Regions from separate parts of the Solwaraspora sp. WMMA2056 genome, predicted to be linked through region 2. Evidence: riboswitches for the same ligand, from Rfam matches in the RefSeq annotation. Region 2 holds a riboswitch; the other holds the start of a gene.

Evidence for each region. A riboswitch is a leader RNA that binds a small molecule or an ion and turns the genes downstream of it on or off. The one in region 2 is predicted to bind thiamine pyrophosphate.
Region 1: another riboswitch for thiamine pyrophosphate. It lies ahead of O7608_RS07990 (thiamine phosphate synthase); the one in region 2 lies ahead of O7608_RS13850 (ECF transporter S component).

What each region holds. Positions count from the first base shown of each region.
Region 1 covers NZ_CP128360.1:1,723,299-1,730,324, reverse strand. The annotation lists gene thiD (bifunctional hydroxymethylpyrimidine kinase/phosphomethylpyrimidine kinase) at 1-639, opposite strand, end outside; gene O7608_RS08010 (thiamine phosphate synthase) at 639-1,232, opposite strand; gene O7608_RS08005 (thiazole synthase) at 1,229-1,999, opposite strand; gene thiS (sulfur carrier protein ThiS) at 2,005-2,205, opposite strand; gene thiO (glycine oxidase ThiO) at 2,196-3,332, opposite strand; gene O7608_RS07990 (thiamine phosphate synthase) at 3,329-4,003, opposite strand; TPP riboswitch at 3,998-4,109, opposite strand; gene O7608_RS07985 (DUF397 domain-containing protein) at 4,414-4,623, opposite strand; gene O7608_RS07980 (hypothetical protein) at 4,620-4,754, opposite strand; gene O7608_RS07975 (aldo/keto reductase) at 4,858-5,838, opposite strand; gene O7608_RS07970 (ABC-F family ATP-binding cassette domain-containing protein) at 5,867-7,026, opposite strand, start outside.
Region 2 covers NZ_CP128360.1:3,019,989-3,027,014, reverse strand. The annotation lists gene O7608_RS13875 (Fur family transcriptional regulator) at 35-472, shown strand; gene O7608_RS13870 (hypothetical protein) at 558-1,163, shown strand; gene O7608_RS13865 (DUF6328 family protein) at 1,146-1,676, opposite strand; gene O7608_RS13860 (TIGR03943 family putative permease subunit) at 1,756-2,499, opposite strand; gene O7608_RS13855 (permease) at 2,496-3,473, opposite strand; TPP riboswitch at 3,728-3,832, shown strand; gene O7608_RS13850 (ECF transporter S component) at 3,828-4,427, shown strand; gene O7608_RS13845 (ABC transporter ATP-binding protein) at 4,468-5,886, shown strand; gene O7608_RS13840 (energy-coupling factor transporter transmembrane component T family protein) at 5,916-6,689, shown strand; gene O7608_RS13835 (PHP domain-containing protein) at 6,912-7,026, shown strand, end outside.

The DNA.
Region 1 (7,026 bases), 1.3 Mb from region 2:
GTGGGTGTTGCGGGTGGCCAGCCGCTCACCGGTCAGCTGCCAACTGCTGTCGGCCGTCGCGACCACGTCGACCGCCGCCGGGTCGGTCGACGTACCGTCCGGGTCGCCGCCGGTGACCACCACGAACCTCGGCCCGCCGGCGACCAGCTCGGCCGCCGCCCGTGCCATCTCCTCGCGGGTCCGCACCGGCCAGCCGACCAGCGCCGACGCCTCCGCCCGGTTCGGCGTCGCCACCAGGGCGTACGGCAGCAGCCGCTCCACCGCGCCGACCACCCCGAGCCGGTGCCCGCTGGTGGAGACCAGCACCGGATCGACGACCAGGTTCGGCAGCTCCCCCGCGCGGGCCAGCGCGGCGACCACCCCGGCGACCCGCGCCGTACCGAGCATGCCGGTCTTGACCGCAGCCACCGGCAGGTCGACGCGGACCGCCTCGATCTGGGCACGCACCTGACCGGCGGGCAGCTGGTGCACCGCCGTCACACCCCGGGTGTTCTGTGCCGTCACCGCCGTGATCGCGCTGGTGCCGTGGACGCCGAGCGCGGCGAAGACCTTCAGGTCGGCCTGGATGCCGGCGCCGCCGCCGGAGTCGGATCCGGCGATCGTCATCGCCACCACCGGGGTGGTCCGGTCGCCGGTCATCAGCAGCCCACCTCGGCCGGCAGCAACCCGGCGGCCAGCTCGCGGACCACGGCCGCCGGGTCGGCGGCCCGCATCACCGCGCCCATCACCGCCACCCCGGCGGCACCGGCCGCCCGACAGGTGGCGACCTGCTCCGCCGTGGTCACCCCGGCGAGCGCGACCACCGGCCGGCCGGCGGCCCGTGCCAGGCGGGCCAGCCCGGCCGGACCGAGTGGCGGCCCGTAGCCGGGTTTGGACGCGGTCGTGAACACCGGTGACACCGTCACGTAGTCCTCCGTGGTCAGTCGGCCGAGTTCGGCCTCGTCGTGGCAGGAGCGCCCGACCAGCCCGAAGCTCGGCGGCGGGTACGGCCCAGCGGCGCTCAGGTGCACGGCGTCACCGCCGAGCGGGTCCGGACCAGCGACGATCAGGGTGCCGCCGGCCGGAGCGAGAACGCCGCGCAACTGGTCGGCCAGCGCGACGCGCTGCGCCCGGGGCAGGTCGCGTTCCCGCAGCACCACCTGCCGGACGCCGCCGGCCACCGCCGCCGCCACCACCTGCGGCAGCGGCCGGGTCGCCTGTCGACGGTCGGTGAGCAGCACGATCCCGTTCACAGCTCGGGCCGCCCCTCGTCCGGAGTGGACGCCAGCGCGTGGAACCGCTTCGGGATCCGACCGGCGCGGGCCGCCAGCCGGCCGGCGTCGATGGCGTACCGCATGGCGGTGGCCATCGCCACCGGGTCGGCGGCCCGGGTCACCGCGCTGGCCAGCAGCACCGCGTCGCAGCCCAGCTCCATGGCGAGCGCGGCGTCGGAGGCGGTGCCGACCCCGGCGTCCAGGATCACCGGGATGTCGACCGACTGACGGATCAGCCGGAGGTGGTGCGGGTTGAGGATGCCCAGGCCGGAGCCGATCGGCGCGCCGGCCGGCATCACCGCCGCGCAACCGACGTCGGCCAGCCGCCGCGCCAGCACCGGATCGTCGGTGGTGTACGGCAGCACGGTGAAACCCTCGTCGACCAACTGCTCGGCGGCGCGCAGCAGCTCGGCACCGTCCGGCAGCAGGGTCCGCTCGTCGCCGATGACCTCCAGCTTGACCCAGTCGGTGTCGAACGCCTCGCGGGCCAGGTGGGCCACCTTCACCGCCTCGGTGGCGGTGTAGCAGCCGGCGGTGTTCGGCAGCAGCCGTACGCCGCAGCGTTCCAGCAGGTCGAGCAGTCCGCCGTGCATGGTGGCGGCGCTGTCCACCCGGCGCAGTGCGACCGTCACCAGCCCGGTGCCGCTGGCGGCGATCGCCTGCTCCAGGATGTGCAGGTTGGCGGCGCCGCCGGTGCCGAGGATCAGCCGGGAGTCGAAACTGTGCCCGGCGACGGTGAACGGCATCCGGTTCACCCGCCCTGCGCGGCGATCAGGACCTCGACCCGGTCGCCGTCGCACAGCTGCTCGGCCGGCCAGCCGCTGCGCGGCACCACCGCACCGTTGACGGCGACGGCGACACCCCGGTCGGCGTCGGTGACCGTACGGACGACGTCGGCGAGCGTGACACCGGTCGGCGTGGTGACCGGCGCGCCGTTCACGATCAGCTCCATGGCTCCTTCTCCCTCGCGTTCTCCCTGTTCGCAGCCGTGAACCGGCCCGGTTGGAACGGTGCCAGCACCGGATCCGGGTCGGCGCCGGCGGCCAGGTCGGCGATCAGGTCGGCGGTCACCGGGGTCAGCACGATGCCGTGCCGGTGATGTCCGGTCGCCACCAGCACCCGCCCGTCGGCCGTGGGAAGCCAGCCGAGCAGCGGCGCGTTGTCGGGCGTACCGGGCCGGGCCGCTGCCCGCGCCTCGACCAGCTCGTACTCGGCGATCTCCGGCAGCAGGTCGGCGGCGGCGCGCAGCAGCTCCAGCACCGCACCGGCGGTCACCGTGGTGTCGCCGCGTTCCTCGACGGTGGCGCCGACGACCACCTCCCCGTCGGCGCGCGGCACCAGGTAGACCTGTCGGCCGTCGGCGTACCCCCGGATCACGTGCCGGAACCCGACGGCGCCGGCGGGTGCCCGCAGCCGCAGGATCTGGCCTTTGACCGGCCGTACCGGCAGCCCGGTCAGCGTCGCCGAGCCGCAGCCGGCGGCCACCACGACCACTTGCGCGTCCAGTGTGGAGACGTCGGTGACCGGTTGCGGGACCACGGTGACCCCGGTCCGGTCCAGCGCGGTGTCCAGTGCCGCGACCAGCCGACGCGGGTCGACCTGGTGGTCGTCGGGCATCAGCGCCCCGCCGCGTGCCCTCGGGGCCAGCGCCGGTTCGCGATCCCGCAGCGCCGTGGCGCGCAGCAGCGTGATCGGCAGGTCCAGGCTCTGCTGGTACGCCCAGAGCCGCTGCGCCTCCTGCCGGTCGTCGCCGGTGAGGGTGACGACCAGGGTGCCGTCGGTGCGGTAGCCGATGTCCTGGCCGGTGACGGCGGTCAGTTCGGCGGCGAACGCCGGCCAGCGGGCCGCCGAGTCGACCAGCAGCCGGGTCAGCTCCGCCTCGCCGAAGTGCGACTCGGCGACCGGGGCGAGCATCCCGGCGGCCACCGACGACGCCCCGGATCCGGGTGCCGGGTCGTGCAGCACGGTACGCAGTCCACGCTGCGCGCACCGCCAGGCGATCCCCATCCCGATCGGCCCGCCGCCGACCACCGCCACGTCGGCCCGACCGTTGGCGGGCCCGCTGCTTGTCGCCGTCATGCCGGCGCTCCGTCGGCGGCGGCGGTCGGCCGACGACGTACCGCTGTCAGCAGTTCGGCGGTGGCCCGGCCCGGGTCGGCGGCGGCCGCGATCGCGCCGACCACCGCGACCCCGTACGCCCCGGCGGCCAGCAGGTGTGCAACCCGGTCCACGGTGACCCCGGCGATCGCGACCACCGGTACGTCGACCGCGGCGGCGACGGCGGCCAGCCCGGCCGGCCCGATCGGGTCGGGCAGCCCGGTCTTGGTGCCGGTGGCGTAGCACGGCCCGACCCCCAGGTACGTCGCCCCGGCGGCGACCGCCGCCCGCCCGGTGGCCGGGTCGCGCGCGGTGGCACCGAGGATCGCGGCCGGCCCGAGCACCCGACGGGCGGCGTCGACCGGCAGGTCCGCCGCGCCGACGTGCGCGCCGGCCGCGCCGGTGGCGAGTGCGATGTGCAACCGGTCGTTGACCAGGCAGGTCACCCGGTACGCGGTGCATTCGGCGACCGCACGGACGGTCAACTCGTAGGCGTCCCGGTCGGACATGTCGTCCTCGACGCGCACCTGCACGACGAGGTCGGCGACGGCGTCGGCAGCGCGGGCGGCGGCCAACGCGGCCCGCAGTACGCCGAGCGGGTCGCACCCGGGTCGGGTGTCGGTGATCAGATGCAGTCGCCCAAGGGACGGCACGGCAACGCTCCTCCCTGCGCCGGCATTACCCGGATCAGGTTCGACGGTCGGAGGCCGCGTCAGCCTCCCTCTCAGCCCGGTGCACCGGGCTCCCGTGGGTTACTTGCCTGTTACCGTACGACGGTCTCGTCGATCCGCCAAGGGCCAATCCGAGGCAACCTTCGGTCTGCCGCCCTCGCCCCGCTGTCGGCCGTGACCAGGCTCACCGCGCGGTCGAGGTCGCGCACCGCGGTCGAGGTCGTGGCTGACCGGCGGGAGCCAACCTGTCCTCGTCCAGCGCAGGTATGGTTTCAGCAATATTCCTGTGAGGAATAATTATTCCACACAGGAATACCGTCACGACGCAATAGGTGTCCCGGGACCAGTCGACGACGCCGACGCGGGGCCGAGACAGCGGCGCTCAGTTCTGCTCAGCTCAGCGAGTCGGTGAGGGTGCCCGCCTTCGCGGCGGCGACGAAGGCCGACCAGCTCCCCGGCGCGATCACCAGCACCGGACCGCCCGGATCCTTCGAGTCCCGCACCCCGACGACCACACCCAGCCCGTCAGCCACCTCGACACACTCACCCTGATTGTTCGATCGGCTGCTCTTGCGCCAGCTAGCGCCGGAAAGATCGATCACGACTCGTACTCCTTCGCGGTCTGCCAGAAGAGGTCACGACTGGCCTGCTCATCCTTGGTCTTCGGGGCCAGCGCGGCCAACGCCTCGATGGTCGGCAGGTCCGCGCCGTACAGCTCACATAGCAGCACCACGTCCTCGGTGCGGCATGTCTCTACCACGACACCACGACAGCGTTTTCGACTACTAATTGATCATCGATGTAAGTCCAGCCGAGGAGACAAGATCATGTGAGGCTCAGCTCAGCGAGCCGCCGGGGCCGGCCGGATCCGGCAGGATCGCGCGCAACTCGGCGAGGTCGTCGGCGTCCGGCTGCCACGACCCGGCGGCGGCGTTCGCCCGTACCTGCTCGGCGGTGGTCGCCCCGGCGATCACCGACGCCACCGCCGGCTGCGCGGCCAGGCCGCCGATCGCGACGGTGAGCAGCGACAGGTCCCGCTTCGCGGCGTACGCGTCGAGGGCCTCGATGACGTCCCACGGTGCCCCGGCCAGCCGGGCGACGTACCGGCTGCCCTCGCCCGCCAACCGGCTGCCCGCCGGCGGCGCCTCGGCCCGGCGGTACTTGCCGGTCAGCAGCCCGTCGGCGAGCGGGAAGTACGGCAGCAGCCCCAGGCCGAAGCGCCGACAGGCCGGCACCACTTCCTGCTCCACCCGCCGGTCCAGCAGGTTGTACTCGTTCTGCGCGCTGACGAACGGTGACAACCCACCGGTACGCGCGGTCCACGCGGCGTCGGCGATCTGCCAGCCGGCGAAGTTGGAGCAGCCGACGTAGCGGACCTTGCCGCCGCGTACCAGGTCGTCCAGGGCCTGCAGGGTCTCCTCGACCGGGGTGACCGGGTCCGGCTCGTGGAACTGGTACAGGTCGATGTGGTCGGTGCCGAGTCGGCGCAGCGACGCCTCGACGGCCCGCACGATGTAGCGCCGGGAGCCGCGTACCCCGTGGTCGACGCCGTTGCGGCCGGCCATGTCCATGCCGAACTTGGTGGCCAGCACCACGTCGTCACGGCGGCCGCGCAGCGCCGCCCCGAGCTGCTCCTCGGAACCGCCGGGCGGGGTGCCGTAGATGTCGGCGGTGTCGAACAGGGTGATCCCGGCGTCGATGGCGGCGTCGACGACCGCCCGGGTGCCGGCGGCGTCCAGCTTGCGGCCGAAGTTGTTGCAACCGACCCCGACCGCCGACACCATCAGCCCCGAGTCGCCCAACCGGCGGTAGATCATCTCAGTCACACCGGCCAGCCTACGACGGTCAGCGGACGTCCCAGACCGGCTCGGGGACCTCGACCACCTCGCCGTCACCCTGGAACAGCACGAACCGGTCGAACGACCGGGTGAACCAGCGGTCGTGGGTGACCGCGATCACCGTACCTTCGAAGGCCTTGAGCCCTTCCTCCAGCGCCTCGGCCGAGGCCAGGTCCAGGTTGTCGGTCGGCTCGTCGAGCAGCAGCAGGGTCGCGCCGGACAGCTCCAGCAGCAGCACCAGGAACCGGGCCTGCTGGCCACCGGAGAGGGTGCCGAACCGCTGGTCGCCCTGGCCGGCCAGGTCGTAGCGGGACAGCACACCCATCGCCGCGTGCCGGTCCATCCCGGCCCGGTGGTCGTCGCCGCGCCACAGCACGTCGGCGAGGGTCTGGTCGAGCAGTTCCGGCCGGTCGTGGGTCTGCGAGAAGTGGCCGGGCCGGACCCGGGCACCGAGCCGCACCATGCCGTCGTGGACCACCGGGGCAAGCGCCGCGCCGGCGATCGGTCCGGCCGCCGGGTCCGGGTCGGTGCCGCCCCGGGCCAGCAGCCGCAGAAAGTGCGACTTGCCGGTGCCGTTGGCGCCGAGCACCGCGACCCGGTCGCCGTACCAGATCTCCAGGTCGAACGGGTACGTCAGCCCGTCGAGCTCCAGCTGCTCGCAGATCACCGCCCGCTTGCCGGTCCGGCCGCCGGACAGGCGCATCCGCAGCGACTGGTCCTTCGGCGGCAGCGGCGGCGGGCCGGCCTCCTCGAACTTGCGCAGCCGGGTCTGCGCCGCCTGGTAGCGCGAGGCCAACCCGTCGTTGTACGCCGCCTTCTGTTTGTACATCAGCATCAGTTCGCGCAGCTTCTCGTGCTCCTCGTCCCAGCGCCGACGCTGCTCCTCCAACCGGGCGTGCCGGGCCGTGCGAGCCTCGTGCCAGCTGGCGAAGCCACCCGGATGGGTCCACGCCGAGCCGCCTTCGACGGCAACCACCCGGTCGGCGGTCTGGGCCAGCAGCTCCCGGTCGTGCGATACGTAGAGCACCGACTTGCCCGACTCGCGCAGCCGCTGCTCCAGCCACCGTTTACCCGGTACGTCAAGGAAGTTGTCCGGCTCGTCGAGCAGCAGCACCTCGTCGGTGCCGCGCAGCAGCAGCTCCAACGCGAACCGTTTCTGCTGTCCAC
Region 2 (7,026 bases):
ATTCGGCAGCAGGACTTTGCCCCGGAGGCCCCAGATGAAGACTGGAGACACCACCACCACCGAGCAGGCGGCGGTCCGCAACACCCGGCAACGCAGCGCGGTGAGCGCCATCCTCGACGAGTTGGCGGGGTTCCACAGCGCCCAGGAACTGCACGCCATGTTGCGGGAACGCGGCGACCGGGTCGGCCTGACCACCGTCTACCGGACGTTGCAGGGGCTCGCCGACTCGGGCGAGGTCGACGTGATGCGTCCGCCCGGCGGCGAGCATCTGTACCGGCGGTGCAGCCAGGGCCACCACCACCATCTCGTCTGCCGATCCTGCGGCAGCACCGTCGAGGTCGAGGGGCCGGCGGTCGAGGCGTGGGCGGAACGGGTCGCGGCCCAGCACGGGTACGTCGGGGTGAGCCACACGATGGAGATCTTCGGCACCTGCCCGCAGTGCGCCAGCCGCAAGACCGGCAAGAAGTCCTAGCGGGATCACCCCAGACCATGCCGGTCGGTCGCGGCCGGCACCGGCCAGGACGGCGTGGTCGACACGGGTACGGCACGCTGTGCGCATGCAGATCTACGCCGACCGTTTCCCCGCCGCCGCCCGGCAGTTCGCCACCGATCTGATCGTCGTCGCCTGGGTCTACCTGTGGATCCGTGCCGCGCTCTGGCTGCACGAGCAGGTCGCTCGGCTCGCCGGCCCCGGCCGGACCCTGCAGGACGCCGGTGCCGGGCTGGCCGACAACCTCGCCGACGTCGGCGGCCGGGTCGGTCGGGTACCGCTCGTCGGTGACGAGTTGACCGCCCCGTTCACCCAGGCCGCCGGTGCCGCCAGATCGGTCGCGCAGGCCGGACGTGAGCAGCAGGACCTGGTCGCCGACCTGGCCGTGGCGCTCGCCGTCACCATGCTGATCTTCCCGGTGGGGCTGGTGCTGTTCGGTTGGCTGCCGCTACGCATCCGGTGGATCCGGCGGGCCAGCGCCGCCGTGGCCCTGCGTGACCTGCCGGCCGGTCAGGACCTGCTGGCGCTGCGGGCGCTGGCCGGTCGTCCGCTGGCCGCGATCACCGCGATCGACCCGGACGTGGCGGCCCGCTGGCGCGACGGTGATCCGCAGGTCACCGCCGCGCTCGCCGCGCTGGAGCTGCGATCCCTCGGGCTACGGGTGCCGCGCTGACGTCTGGTGACCGGCGGCATCGCCGCTGGCCGTCCCCTCGTCGTCGTCCTCGTCGTCGTCGCGCAGCCAGCCGCGGTGCACAAACGGCAGAGCGGCCCAGAAGGTCAGGAACCAGAGCCCGGTGATGCCGCTGAGGACGAACCCGACCGTCCGCGGCAGGATGAAGTCGGTGACCAGCAGAACCGAGCTGACCATCGCCACCAGCATGAAGCCGAGGCCGCCGCTGGCCATCCGGTGGGCGAACCGGACCAGTTCGGGCTTACGGCCCTGGCGGAACAGCACCCGGTGGAACGCCACCGGCGAAATGATCATCGCGGCGGCGGCCGCCGCCGCGAGCAGCGCGACCACGTAGATGTCGCGCTGGAACGCGGTCGTGTCCGGGAAGCCGCTGCTGAACGGCAGCGTCAGCAGGAACGCGAAGAGAATCTGGACGCCGGTCTGGGCGACTCGAAGCTCCTGCAACAGGTCGGCGAAATTCCGTTGCCACCGTTCCCGCTCGGTCTCCCGGCTCATCCGTCTGGTCCCTCCCGCCACGTCCGTCACGTTGAAACGGCGGACGGGAAGATGCCCCGGACCGGCAGAAGTGAAACCTCTACTCGTACTGCTGCGCCGGCGGCTCGATCTCCTGCCAGGATTCGACCCCCAGGTACGGGATGCTCGCCCCGTTCACCGGGTCGGTGCCGATCCGGTCGCTGTACCGGCCGACCACCGCGATCCAGGTGTCCACCGGCAGCCCGGTGGGGGCGCTGCCGTCCATCCCGACCTTGATCGGTCGGCCGTCGGCGGCGCAGCAGGACAGCACGATACGGGCCAGCATCGGCTCGCCGTCCGGCCCTTCGGCGACGAAGCCGGTGAGCCGTACGGTCCGACCGTCCAGTGACCGACCCTCGTCGAAGATCGCCCGGGAGGCGTAGTCGAGGACGCTGATCTGGGCCGGGTCGCCGTCGGGCAGCGGTGGATAGTCCGAGGATGCCTGCTCGGCGCTGAGCGCGGTACCGGCCTGCGCGGCGGCGTACGAACCCAGCGCGGGCGGGGCGACCAGCAGCAGGCCGAGCACCGGCAGGATCAGCAGCCAGCCGACCCGCGGCTCGTGGTGGGCGTGGCCGTGACCGTCGTCGTGGTGGTCGTGGCCGTCGTCGGCCGGGGCGGGTGCGTTGCGCCGCCGCAGGTCGTGCCAGAGCGTCATGATGCCGGCGGCGACCAGCAGCAGGCCCGCGACGATCAGGAACGGCTGCAGCACCTCCTTGACGTAGCGCAGGTACATCTCGGTGACGCTGGCCTTGACGACCGCGCCGCCGAGCAGCAGCAGCACCACACCTTGAGCCTGCTTGTTCACAACAGCACCGTCCCCACCGCGACCGCCACCACTATGGCGATCAGAAAGGTCGCCGGAGCGAACCGGTACGCGAACCGGCGCCCGAACGTACCGGCTTGCATCGAGATCAGCTTCAGGTCGACCATCGGGCCGACGACCAGGAACACCAGTCGCGAGGTGAGCGAGAACTGCGACAGCGACGCGGCGACGAACGCGTCGGCCTCGGAGCAGATCGACAGCAGTACGGCGAGCACCGCCAGGGCCAGGATGGACAGCACCGGGTTGTCGGCGAGGGTCTGCAGCCAGCGCTCCGGCACCAGAACGTTGATGCTGGCGGCGGCCATCGCACCGATCACCAGGAAACCGCCGGCGTGCATGATGTCGTGCCGGACGGCCGCCCAGAAGGCCCGGGCGCGGGACAGGTCGTCCAGATCCGGCCGGTGCGGCAACCGGATCCAGTCGGTGCGGCCCAGCCGCAGCCACAGCCAGCCCATCACCATCGCGACGATCAGGCTGGCGACACCCCGGCCGAGCACCATCTCCGGGTTGTTCGGGAAGGCGACGGCCGTGGCGACCAGCACGATCGGGTTGATCGCCGGCGCGGCCAGCAGGAACGCCAGGGCGGCGGCCGGCGCGACGCCCCGGCGGATCAACGACCCGGCGATCGGCACCGAGCCGCACTCGCAGCCGGGCAGCACCACGCCGGCCGCGCTGGCCACCGGCACCGCCAGCGCCGGATGCTTCGGCAGCGCCTTCGCCCAGAACGACCGGGGCACGAAGACCGCGATGACCGCGGAGAGCACCACGCCGAAGACAAGGAACGGCATGGCCTGGACCATCACCGAGACGAAGACGGTGGTCCAGGTCTGCAGCCGGGGGTCGGAGATCAGGCCGGCCAACGGCTCGCGGAAGATCACCAACCCGATCAGTAGGAAGGCGAGCACCTCGACCGAGCCGACCCGGTCGCCGAACAGTCGCCGCCGGGGCGGCCGCAGGGCACCGGGCGACCCGCCGGAAGCGCCCGAGGCCGACAGGTCGTCGGCGTCCGACGTACCCCAGTCGACCTCGTCACCGGGGCGCGCCCGACGCGTCGCGGTGCGATCGGCAGCGGTCACGGAAGGTCGGTCCCCTCGCTGGACGGGTCGATGCGGGCACCCCACGATAACGCGTCCGGGGGTGCCCGCCGCCACACCCGGACGTCGCCTCTGTTCGCACCGGTCGCCCGGTGCTAGCGTCGACGGAACAACCTCATGTCCGACAGGGGAGCGCAGACAGCGCTGAGAGTGCGGGGAGCCCGCAGACCCTCGAACCTGATCTGGGTAATGCCAGCGCAGGGAGTTGGAGCGACGATGACGCTACGCAGTACCTCCGTCGACCGCCGTTGGCGGACCGTCGACATCGTGGTCGCCTCGGTGATCGCGGTCGCCTTCGGGGTGATCTTCTGGGCGTGGGGGCTGGTCTGGGCAGCCACCGAGGCCGCGTTCACCTTCTTCCCGCCCGCCCAGGCGGTGCTGTACGGGGTGTGGCTGGTGCCGGCTGTGCTCGGTGCCCTGGTGATCCGCAAGCCGGGGGCCGCGCTCTTCTGCGAACTGGTCGCCGCGTTGGTGTCGGCGGCGCTGGGCAGCCAGTGGGGCGCCGTGGTGGTGCTCCAGGGCCTGGCCCAGGGCGTCGGCGCCGAGCTGGTGTTCCTCGCGGTGGCGTACCGCTCGTTCCGGCTGCCGGTGGTGCTGGCCGCCGGGGCGGCCGCCGGGCTCGGCGCGGCGATCTTCGACCAGGTCCGGTACTACGCGCCGTACGATCTGGTCACCTTCCGGATCCCGATCTTCGTCGTGACCGTGGTCAGCGCGATCGTGCTGGCCGGTGCCGGCAGCGTCGCGCTGACCCGGGCACTGGCCCGGACCGGGGTGCTCGACCGGTTCCCGGCCGGCCGCGACCGCACCATGGTGTGAGCCGGGCCGAGCCGGGCCGTCGGCTGAGCCGGGCCGCGCGGTGAGCCGGCTGGAGCTGCGGGGCTTCGGCTGGCGGCACGCCGGCCGCCGGGCCTGGGCGGTGCGCGACGTCGACCTGCGGATCGGCGCCGGCGAACGGGTCCTGCTGCTCGGGCCGTCCGGCGCGGGCAAGAGCACCCTGCTGGCGGCGATGGCCGGGCTGCTGCCGGCCGACTCGGGCGAACAGGCCGGCACGGTCGGCGTCGACGGGCTCGACCCGCGCAAGGCCCGCGACCGGGTCGGCATCGTCTTCCAGGATCCGCAGACCCAGCTGGTGATGGCGCGCAGCGGTGACGACGTGGCGTTCGGGCTGGAGAACCGGGGCGTACCGGCTCCGGAGATCTGGCCACGGGTCGACGCCGCGCTGGCCCGGGTCGGTTTCCGGTACGGCCGGGACCGGCCGACCGCCGCGTTGTCCGGTGGCGAGCAGCAGCGACTCGCCCTGGCCGGGGCGCTCGCGCTGCGCCCGGACCTGCTGCTGCTCGACGAGCCGACCGCGAACCTGGATCCGGCCGGCGCCGACCTGGTCCGCGACGCGATCGCCGGCGCGCTGGCCGACGATGACGACACCACCCTGGTGATCGTCGAGCACCGGGTGGCGCAGGCGCTGCCGCTGGTCGACCGGGTGGTGGTGCTGGAACCCGGTGGCGGGGTGCGGGCCGACGGCCCGCCGACGGAGGTCTTCGACCGGTACGGCGGACAACTGGCCGCCGACGGTGTGTGGGTGCCCGACCAGCCACTTCCGGTACGGCGGTCCGGTCGACCCGCCGGTGCGCCGCTGCTGCACGCCGACCGGGTCGGGTTGCCGCCCCGGCTGGCCGTGCGCGCCGACGAGGTGCCGGTGCACGCCGGGGAGGCGCTGGCCGTACTCGGGCCCAACGGGGCCGGCAAGACCACCCTGGCGTTGCTGCTCGGCGGGCTGGTCGCCCCCGGTGCGGGCGCGGTACGGGCGACCGCAGCGCTGACCGGTGGGCGGGTCGGGGCGGTGCCGCACCGCTGGCGGGCGCCGGAGCTGGTCCGCCGGATCGGTTCGGTGTTCCAGAACCCGGAGCACCAGTTCGTCACCACGACCGTGGCCGACGAGTTGGCGCTCGGCCCGCGCCGCTGCGGTCTGCCGGAGCCGGCGGTCGGTCGGGTCGTCGACGAGCTGCTCACCCGGTTGCGGCTGGACCGGCTGGCGCGGGCGAACCCGTACACGTTGTCCGGTGGTGAGGCGCGGCGGCTGAGTGTGGCGACCGCTCTGGCCACCGCGCCGCAGCTGCTGGTGCTCGACGAACCGACCTTCGGCCAGGACCGCCGGACCTGGATCGAGCTGGTGGAGCTGCTGGCCGGGTTACGCGACGAGGGGCACGCCGTCGTCGCGGTCACCCATGACGCGGATTTCGTCGACGCGCTGGCCGACCGGCGGCTGGCCCTGTGACCGGCACCGTGGACGTGACGGCGGGCGCGGTGACCGGTGCGGCGCGGCCGGCGGTGCTGGCCCGGCGCAACCCGGTGGCGAAGCTCGTCGCGGCGTTGATCTTCTCGGTGGCGCTGCTGGCCACTCTGGATCCGCTCACCCCGGCGATCGCGCTCGCCGTCGAGGTCGCGGTGATCCCGCTGTTCGGCCTGCGCTACCGCACCGTGGCCCGGCGGATGCTGCCGGTGCTGATCAGCGCGGCCGGTCTGCTGGTGACCCTGCTGCTGTTCGCCGCCGAGCGGTCCGGGACCGTACTGCTGGCCGCCGGGCCGCTACTGCTGACCACCGGAGTCCTGATCACCGCGCTCGGCCTGGCATTGCGGCTGCTCGCCGTCGCGCTGCCCGGGGTGCTGGTCTTCGCCACCACCGACCCCACCGATCTGGCCGACGCGCTGATCCAGAATGCCAAGGCACCGCCCCGGTTCGCCATCGGTGCGCTCGCCGCCTTCCGGATGGTGCCGATGCTCAGCGCCGAGTGGCAGCTGCTGACGATGGCCCGGCGGGCACGTGGGGTGGACCCGGGCCGCAACCCGCTGCGCCGGTTGCGGCTGTTCGCCGCCACCGGCTTCGGCCTGCTGGTGCTGGCGATCCGCCGGGGAACGCGGCTGGCCACCGCGATGGACGCGCGGGGTTTCGACTCCGAGGTCGCGCGCACGAGCGCCCGTCGGCAGCGGTTCGGCGTGGCCGACGTCGGCCTGGTCGTCGGCGCGGCCGCTGTGGCCGCGTTGTCGTTGGCGACCGGGTTGGCCGCAGCGGCCGGCTGACCGGGCTGCCCGGCCGATGTCCGTGACGGCCGATGTCCGTGACGGCCGGACCGCACGGCCGGGTCCGTTCGGTGGATCCGCAGGTCACTACCGGTCGAACTGATGCACACATGGCAACGCTTTCACGCCCCGTGTGCCGCCGGGTCGACAACGTGTCGCCTGCTGTTTCCCCACCTGCATGAGATTGACCGCGACAACGTTGATCGACGAGGCGGAGCAGGAATGGGACACCACCACCACGATCACAGCCACGATCACGCCGCGACCGGTGCCGACGTACCGGCCGCTCTCGACCTGTCGGTGCCGGACGCCGAGCTCTCCGGACCCGAGGCGTCCC